One region of the Methylicorpusculum oleiharenae genome, then DNA from elsewhere that is predicted to be linked to it. Evidence: riboswitches for the same ligand, from Rfam matches in the RefSeq annotation. Region 1 holds a riboswitch; each other region holds the start of a gene.
The links. Region 1 has a riboswitch for cyclic di-GMP ahead of GO003_RS19315 (VPLPA-CTERM sorting domain-containing protein). Riboswitches for the same ligand answer to the same signal wherever they lie in the genome.
Positions count from the first base shown of each region.

Region 2: it holds a riboswitch for cyclic di-GMP, as region 1 does, so the genes downstream of both, GO003_RS01870 (hypothetical protein) here and GO003_RS19315 (VPLPA-CTERM sorting domain-containing protein) in region 1, are expected to answer to the same signal.
Region 3: it holds a riboswitch for cyclic di-GMP, as region 1 does, so the genes downstream of both, GO003_RS25070 (hypothetical protein) here and GO003_RS19315 (VPLPA-CTERM sorting domain-containing protein) in region 1, are expected to answer to the same signal.

Region 1 covers NZ_WUTY02000001.1:4,316,581-4,318,852, forward strand. The annotation lists gene GO003_RS19310 (tetratricopeptide repeat protein) at 1-348, shown strand, start outside; cyclic di-GMP riboswitch class I at 801-888, shown strand; gene GO003_RS19315 (VPLPA-CTERM sorting domain-containing protein) at 984-1,922, shown strand; gene GO003_RS19320 (DUF2024 family protein) at 2,138-2,266, opposite strand.
Region 2 covers NZ_WUTY02000001.1:389,645-391,916, forward strand. The annotation lists gene gspE (type II secretion system ATPase GspE) at 1-288, opposite strand, end outside; cyclic di-GMP riboswitch class I at 1,123-1,202, shown strand; gene GO003_RS01870 (hypothetical protein) at 1,231-1,923, shown strand; gene GO003_RS01875 (hypothetical protein) at 2,119-2,272, shown strand, end outside.
Region 3 covers NZ_WUTY02000002.1:361,806-364,077, forward strand. The annotation lists gene GO003_RS25065 (hypothetical protein) at 1-781, shown strand, start outside; cyclic di-GMP riboswitch class I at 858-942, shown strand; gene GO003_RS25070 (hypothetical protein) at 1,028-1,447, shown strand; gene GO003_RS25075 (TonB-dependent receptor domain-containing protein) at 2,076-2,272, shown strand, end outside.

The DNA.
Region 1 (2,272 bases):
AATTTAGCCGCATTACTGGCCAACAAAGGTGGTGAAGAAAATATTAAACGGGGATTATCGTTAGCGCAAACCTTTAAAAACTCAGATTTCCCGTCATTCTTGGATACCTTTGGCTGGTTGAGTTATCTGAATGATCAGACAGATGATGCAGTGGCCGCATTAGAAAAAGCCGTTGCGAAAGAGGCGAGAATTCCCGACCTTCATTACCATCTGGGTATGATCTATCTGAAAAAAGGGCGTAATGAAGACGCTAAACAAGCATTTGAAAAAGCACTTTCCCTTAACACGGCTTTTGATGATGCAGATAAGGCAAAAACAGAACTTGAAAAACTGAAAACAGGTTCATAATCCTTAATATAGTGGGTTGAATCTATCACCGCCATTGATGCGAGTGATAGATTCAACGGTTTTAAAGTTAGCTCTGTTTGCCTCACAACACGCGTTAAATCTCAGGGCTTATTCTGTTACAAGAAAGCTGCATTATTCAGTAGCTTCCCGTCAACTTGGTTTTAGCAATAAACCGAAATCGAAAAATTTCAGGTCATATCCCACAATTTTTGTATGTGTCTGCGTCATATGACACATTATTGAGTTTTCTCTTTTCCCAAATAAAATGTTCAGAAGCCTCAATCAATAAATCGGCTTTAAAAACGTCACTTCTCTATCAAATGGTTATTTTAATTTCAATATAATCAATTGCTTATTCTCTCATCAAAAAAATAAAATCCACATCCGCTTATTTGATAATTATTGGCTCGTTAATTGCCTTTATGAAAGTCATACTGACTTAATCGATGATATCAGTAGATCGCCACACCTGTTGCGAGACAGGGCCGGAAAGCCTATGGGTCTTGAATCAATTGACTTCAAGATAGCCGGGTCGCCTCCTTTTAAAAAGGAGGTCTGCTTAGCTTTGCGTTTTAATGAGGCCGGCAGACATCACTTCTTTTATTAGCAAATAAACCATGAGGGTTCTAAAAGTGATGACAACTAAATTAGCAAAAGCTGTATCTATGGCAATTGCAGGTTCAGCCTTAACAATCGGTTCAATATCAAGCGCATCTGCGCATACGATGTACAACACAGAAATACGAACTGGCGTTGATAGTAACGGAATACCAAATCGTATATCTGGTACAGACGGTTTTGTATATGGCTTTCAAAATGCCAATTATCCTAACGTAACAGGATGGGTAGGCACCGGCACTGGTATTTCCAGCAATCTGCCATTCAACTACTCCGGCAAAGCTCATTTGAACTGGGCCGCCGAATTGCATCATGCAGGCAGTTCTTTGGAAATCTCCAAAGCCGACGCTCTAACTCGATACGGCTCGTCAATCAGTGATGCAGAAATTGATACCGGCGCAGGAGCATGGCAAGATGCAGGAATAGATGGCAACGGCAACCCTACAGTAAACGGACCTACCGGCTGGAAGCATCAAACCGATATCGGTTTGATCAAAGCCGAAGAAACCATGTTCATAACGCTCAAACCCTCAGTAGTCACTGGAACAGGCTTTGATATCCAAAACTTCGGTATCACTGTGTTTACTGGCATGGATAAGAACACTGGTGATTACAGTCACCATGGCTCGTGGAACTGCCCAGGGTGTCTTTCAGGTGGCAACCCCGCACCAAAACCCTATGATGCCAATGATCCATTTGGCACCCAAGGGTTAACCTATTTGATCCACGACGCAACTGTAGATGGCTTGAATGGCTTGACGTTCAAGGCAGTTGCAGGACAAGAGTATTCTGTATACATCGGTGGAGCAGGCGTAGGCCGCTGGAATGCAAACGTCGCTGACTATAAACTGGAAATAACCACTTCAGCTGTCCCAATCCCAGCTGCCGTCTGGCTGATGGGCAGTGGTCTGGTAGGCTTGATGTCATTTGGCCGTAAAAAAGAAAAAACAGCTTAAATTACACCCGTTCCAAAATGAGCAGTTCATCTGCCGGACCGCAGGACATTATCTCAGCGGTTCTTAAAGCCTGTTTAAGTCACAGGCCAATCAGAACCTCAAAACCGGCAAGCCAAGGATGGCTTTTACTGCTTTAAATCAGGAACTCACTTTAATGACAATACAAAGCGAGTTGCTACTGTTCAATTATTCTTGATCGTAAAACTTTGCACCATCTAGGTAAATTGAGATAACTGATCGCTAACCTTATTCGTTGAAATTTTTTTATCCAGCACAACATCAAAGCGCATAATTCTACCCTGAGCTGTTTTTGCATAAGTATCAAATACGTGTGAAATAGACATCGATAT
Region 2 (2,272 bases), 3.9 Mb from region 1:
GTATTGCTTGAGAAACCGAAGCGACACATTATCGGGCAAAGGCGTTTCAAGCGGATAGTCTTCCCCGCGGACTTTTTCCATCGGGTGTGTCGCAATAAACGCCTCAGCAATATCGAATTCGGAACAAATGCCCAACTTGATCAGCAAATGCGGTAAGGTTTCCACGACCGTAGACTGCATGACCCGATCCACTTTTTTTAACTCGGCATCGGTCAATTTTTCCAGGTACTGCAAGTGACTTAAAAAACTGTGATATTCCGGAGCTAGCTTTGCGGTTGAATAATCCATGTTGACTACCAGAACTGTGAATTTGGCAAATTATAAACGATAGAAAATATTAAATCCGTTATTGGTTAGTGTGAAAGTCATTTCGGAATTTGGCAATGAAATTACAACGCTCGGCAATTGGAGAATAAACCGGCAATCAATCCTGATAGGTCGAACTTCTCATTCGCAAAAAATGCAGACAGGAACCTGCAGTGTTTTCTTGGGATAGACATCGATTTTTCTTTCATAGCCGAACAATACCAATGAATTTAGATTGCAAAGATTATTTACGTAACATCTAAGCATCCAAAAACCAATCAGTTGCCATTCATTCTTGCTGCTTACCCTTTCTTTCCGAACAAAAAGCTCGTCACCGCCCCGCACATCATAATATTAAACATCTCGCAAGAAATCATCGATGTTATTTGAGCTTATTTTGATATTGGTTTTATGGAAATTTGAGGGGATTTCAAGGAAACTTTAAACGAAAGAGGGGGCTGAATAATACGCAGGGGGTAGAACGTTAGTGCATCATTTCTATTCAGACATGACTTATAGATCGATAAAAAGTCGGATTTATCTCTTTTGAATGAAATGAAAAATTACTAACAATTTTTCAGCTCAGTTATCAATACAGACATCGCTAACATCAGTCAAAAAGAAGGGAGAAATGTTTATCTGTAATTCGAAAAGTGGTAACCACTGCATTGAGATCACTATTTTTTGAGTTAAAAACAAGCGCGAAAACTGAGTTTACCAGACACAGGATCATGTCTTGATTTCAAGAGGTTTGAGAGTATTTAACTCAGTTACTTAAGACACAGATCGAGACAACAAGGATATTTTTTAGTTCCTTTAAGTAAAAGCCTAACCCGCCGTGAGCCGGGGACGGAAAGCCAAGAATCTGCAGACAAGCAGACAGTCGGGTTGCACTTAAATTATTTCACTTAGGGGTAATTTATTATGTTCGAAACGAAAATACCATTTAAAAAATTTAGCTCTATTGTCGCCTTAGGCCTTTTAGCCGGATCAGCCTCGGCAAATGTTTTATATAACAATACCAATTTAGAAGAATTTGGCAGTCAAGGCGTCCCTCCGGGCTGGATGGCAAGTGCATTTCGCGTAACCGAATCAGCTTGTCCCTTTGGCTGTGATGTAAGCGATATAACTTTATTGCTTCGTTCCGGAACATTATTCGGCCCCACAGCAGGGATTACACTAGAAGTCTATTCGGATTCAGCCAATCAAACAGATGCTCCTTCAGCACCCGGCAGTTCATTAATCAGCATGATTAATCCCAGCTCGTTCAACACAACTGCCAAGTTTGCTGTATTTAGTGCGCCCGAACAAGATACTAACACTCCAGCAGTATTTCAGAAGAACAGCTGGTATTGGGTTTATCTCTCAGCCACTCCAGAGGCGTCTCTAACCGAATGGTCTTACGATGGCGGATCAGGATACTGGGCATTTGACAGGGGCGAAGGCGCTCAATTTGGAGATGAAGGACCTTTCATCATGAAAGTAGAAGGCGTAAAACGGTCCGGATCAACTGGACCAATTGATCCACCTTCTCAAGTTCCTCTGCCAGGCACGGTGTGGTTAATGGGCTCAGCACTCATAGGTTTATTATCGACCTGGCGTAAAAAAACGGCCTGATAAGCACGATTGAGTCAAACCAGCCCGCTACTTATTTCCAAGATGATAAGTCAGGCCAGAAAAAACCTTTAAAACTGTTATCAACAAAGAATTGAGCAATATGCTCTCTTGGTCAGCGGGGCTGTCATGTCCCCGCTGACTCAATTGGTCAACATGACACCCTATTATTCTCTTATAAGAGTTAAGGAGTTTTTTATGAACACAAAATTAACAATCGTAGCGTCAGCCGTAATGATCGGAATTTCATCAATGGCAAACGCAGCCAACCCACCATTAATTAATGACATTTACAGCAACGGACCTCAGTCACCCATCGTTGCCACCACAGATTTGAGTGCTGCTGAAAGAG
Region 3 (2,272 bases), on a different contig from region 1:
GGCTTTGGATACTTTAACTGTTTATGCTGCTTCGAAAACTGAACATTCCGATCATATACTTGTTCGTGTTTATTGGATGACTGGCAAGAATCGTCGCAAAGCGATCGATGTCTCCTTTCCATTGAGTTGCCATGATTACCTGGCTGCCGCTGAAGCTGTAGCCATTCGTTATCTACTTAGCGAGGCGAACATTTTTAATGTCAATCGAACGGGCCTAAACTTAAAGCTTGTCTTTTCAAAAGGCGCAATCAAAAAAATGGCCAAAAATGCGGCAAACAGAAAGAGCTCCCTCAACAATCGAGATCTTTATGAATACGGCTACCCAATCTATACTCGCTATGCTGAAGCCCAGATAGAGGTGTCAAAAGATAAATCTTGGTTCCCAATCCAGGAAGAAATTACTGAGGTCCCGGTTGTCAATAGCCAAGAACTTAAAGGCATCGAAAAGATTGATACAGATTCCTTGGGCGTTATAGCCATAACCCGACATGCCATGGAAAAATATGGTGTGCATTGCGGTACGATCGACATGAACGCAACCTGGAAAAACATCAATCGTCGATTTAAGTCTGGGAAAATCGAGCAGATTGAATTGCCGTCAAAGGTTTTAGCCCACAAATTGAAAAAATATGGCTCAGCCCCGGAAGTATGGAAGCATCCAGACAATCCACTGCATTATGTTTTTTGTAATCGCACTAATCACAAACTCCTTGTGACAGTATTCAAAAAGGATCCTGATGAACTAGTCACATTTAATCCCTCCTTATATAATAAAATCTGACTAAATTATAGAAATACGATCTCGCTGTTTTCTACGGTTAGCACCCTAGACTATCACCGTAGTTAGGAATTTCTGTGACAGATAAAGGCAAACCAGTTGTGAGGCTGAGACGCAAAGTCACCGATCCATGGCATTATGTCAGGGGCAGCGGGATTACCAGAGTCGCGTGACTACCATAATAATAGGCTAGTCCTCCACGATCTATGAATAACCTCAAAGTCCCTGTCTCAAAATAGGAGACAGGAAATGTTCACTTTAGCAAAAGCAATAATTGCTTCAGGCGCATTGATTTACGGTGCTGCCAATATCGATCCAGTTACCCCTCCAGAAAACACTGGTTTTTCATCAAAACCAGCTACAACTAAGTTCCTTTTTGCTCCAGATCAAAAAGCCCCTGACACTTTTGCTCGTAATGGTAGCGACATTGAAGCCAATGTCGAACAAGGCTCAGAGCACTTCGATGACATTGCGATGCAATTTCCTGGTGTTTTGGGAAAAAAACTTCAATCTGTCATGAAGCACGGTTCTAAAGCAATCCTCATGGAGGACTCAGAAACCAAAGCTGCCGAAGAAAAAATGATTGGTTCTTTGGTTCAAGGTCTAAGACATATTGGCGATGCGATGGCCGCAGATATGGTTCGTTCCGCACAAAAGGCTCGCGGCTAGAAATTTGGGCTATTTGCATTCTGGGGTTGGAAATCAGAACGATACATGTTTTTTAATCGCGCAGTTTTGTGCAAAACAGGGTTGGATCGTTGATGAGCGAGGTTACTTGTTATGTGCAATAGTCGGTTGTGCTGTCAATGCTCGTTACCGGCCATCACTTGTCGGTCGGGATGACTATTCAATTTCAACGATTAATACATTCTATAATCCAGTCGAATGTCCGGTATCCGGCGAGCAAATTGAAATTATCACTGTGTCATAACGACCCATTTTTGCCACTCGCGCTTCTCCAAAGCGGTCATTCGGCCAAATCCAGATCCTGCGAACTAGAAAGCTACAAAGCAGTCATTGGCGACCTCAACCAATCGGCCAAAACCGGCCACTGAGGATGCAGGCGAAATTTTCCATTCCTAAGTTCAGCGAATGGCAGCTTTTCGGCGAGCAATTTTGCGTTCTCTTTGGCTTGACCCGGCCAAAACCGGACATTTAGTTTTGTCCTTTTTCATGTAAGACAGTGTCGAATATTTGTCGATATAGAGTCTCTAAAATGCTATAAATAATCATCACTTTATATTTATGATGATCCAGGGATTTTATGCGCATCAATCAAAAGACTCTGCTGTGCCTTTTGGGGCTGCTGCTGTCTCTATCACCCTCACTCGTCCAGGCCCATACCGGCAGCCTGACACTGAGTGGCTGGACTAACGGCTTCAATCATCCTCTGCACGGCTGGGACCATCTTTTAACTATGCTCGCCGTTGGCGTATGGGCGGCGCAATTGGGTGGCCGGGCGGTTTGGCAGCTTCCCCTTGCCTTCGTCGGGGT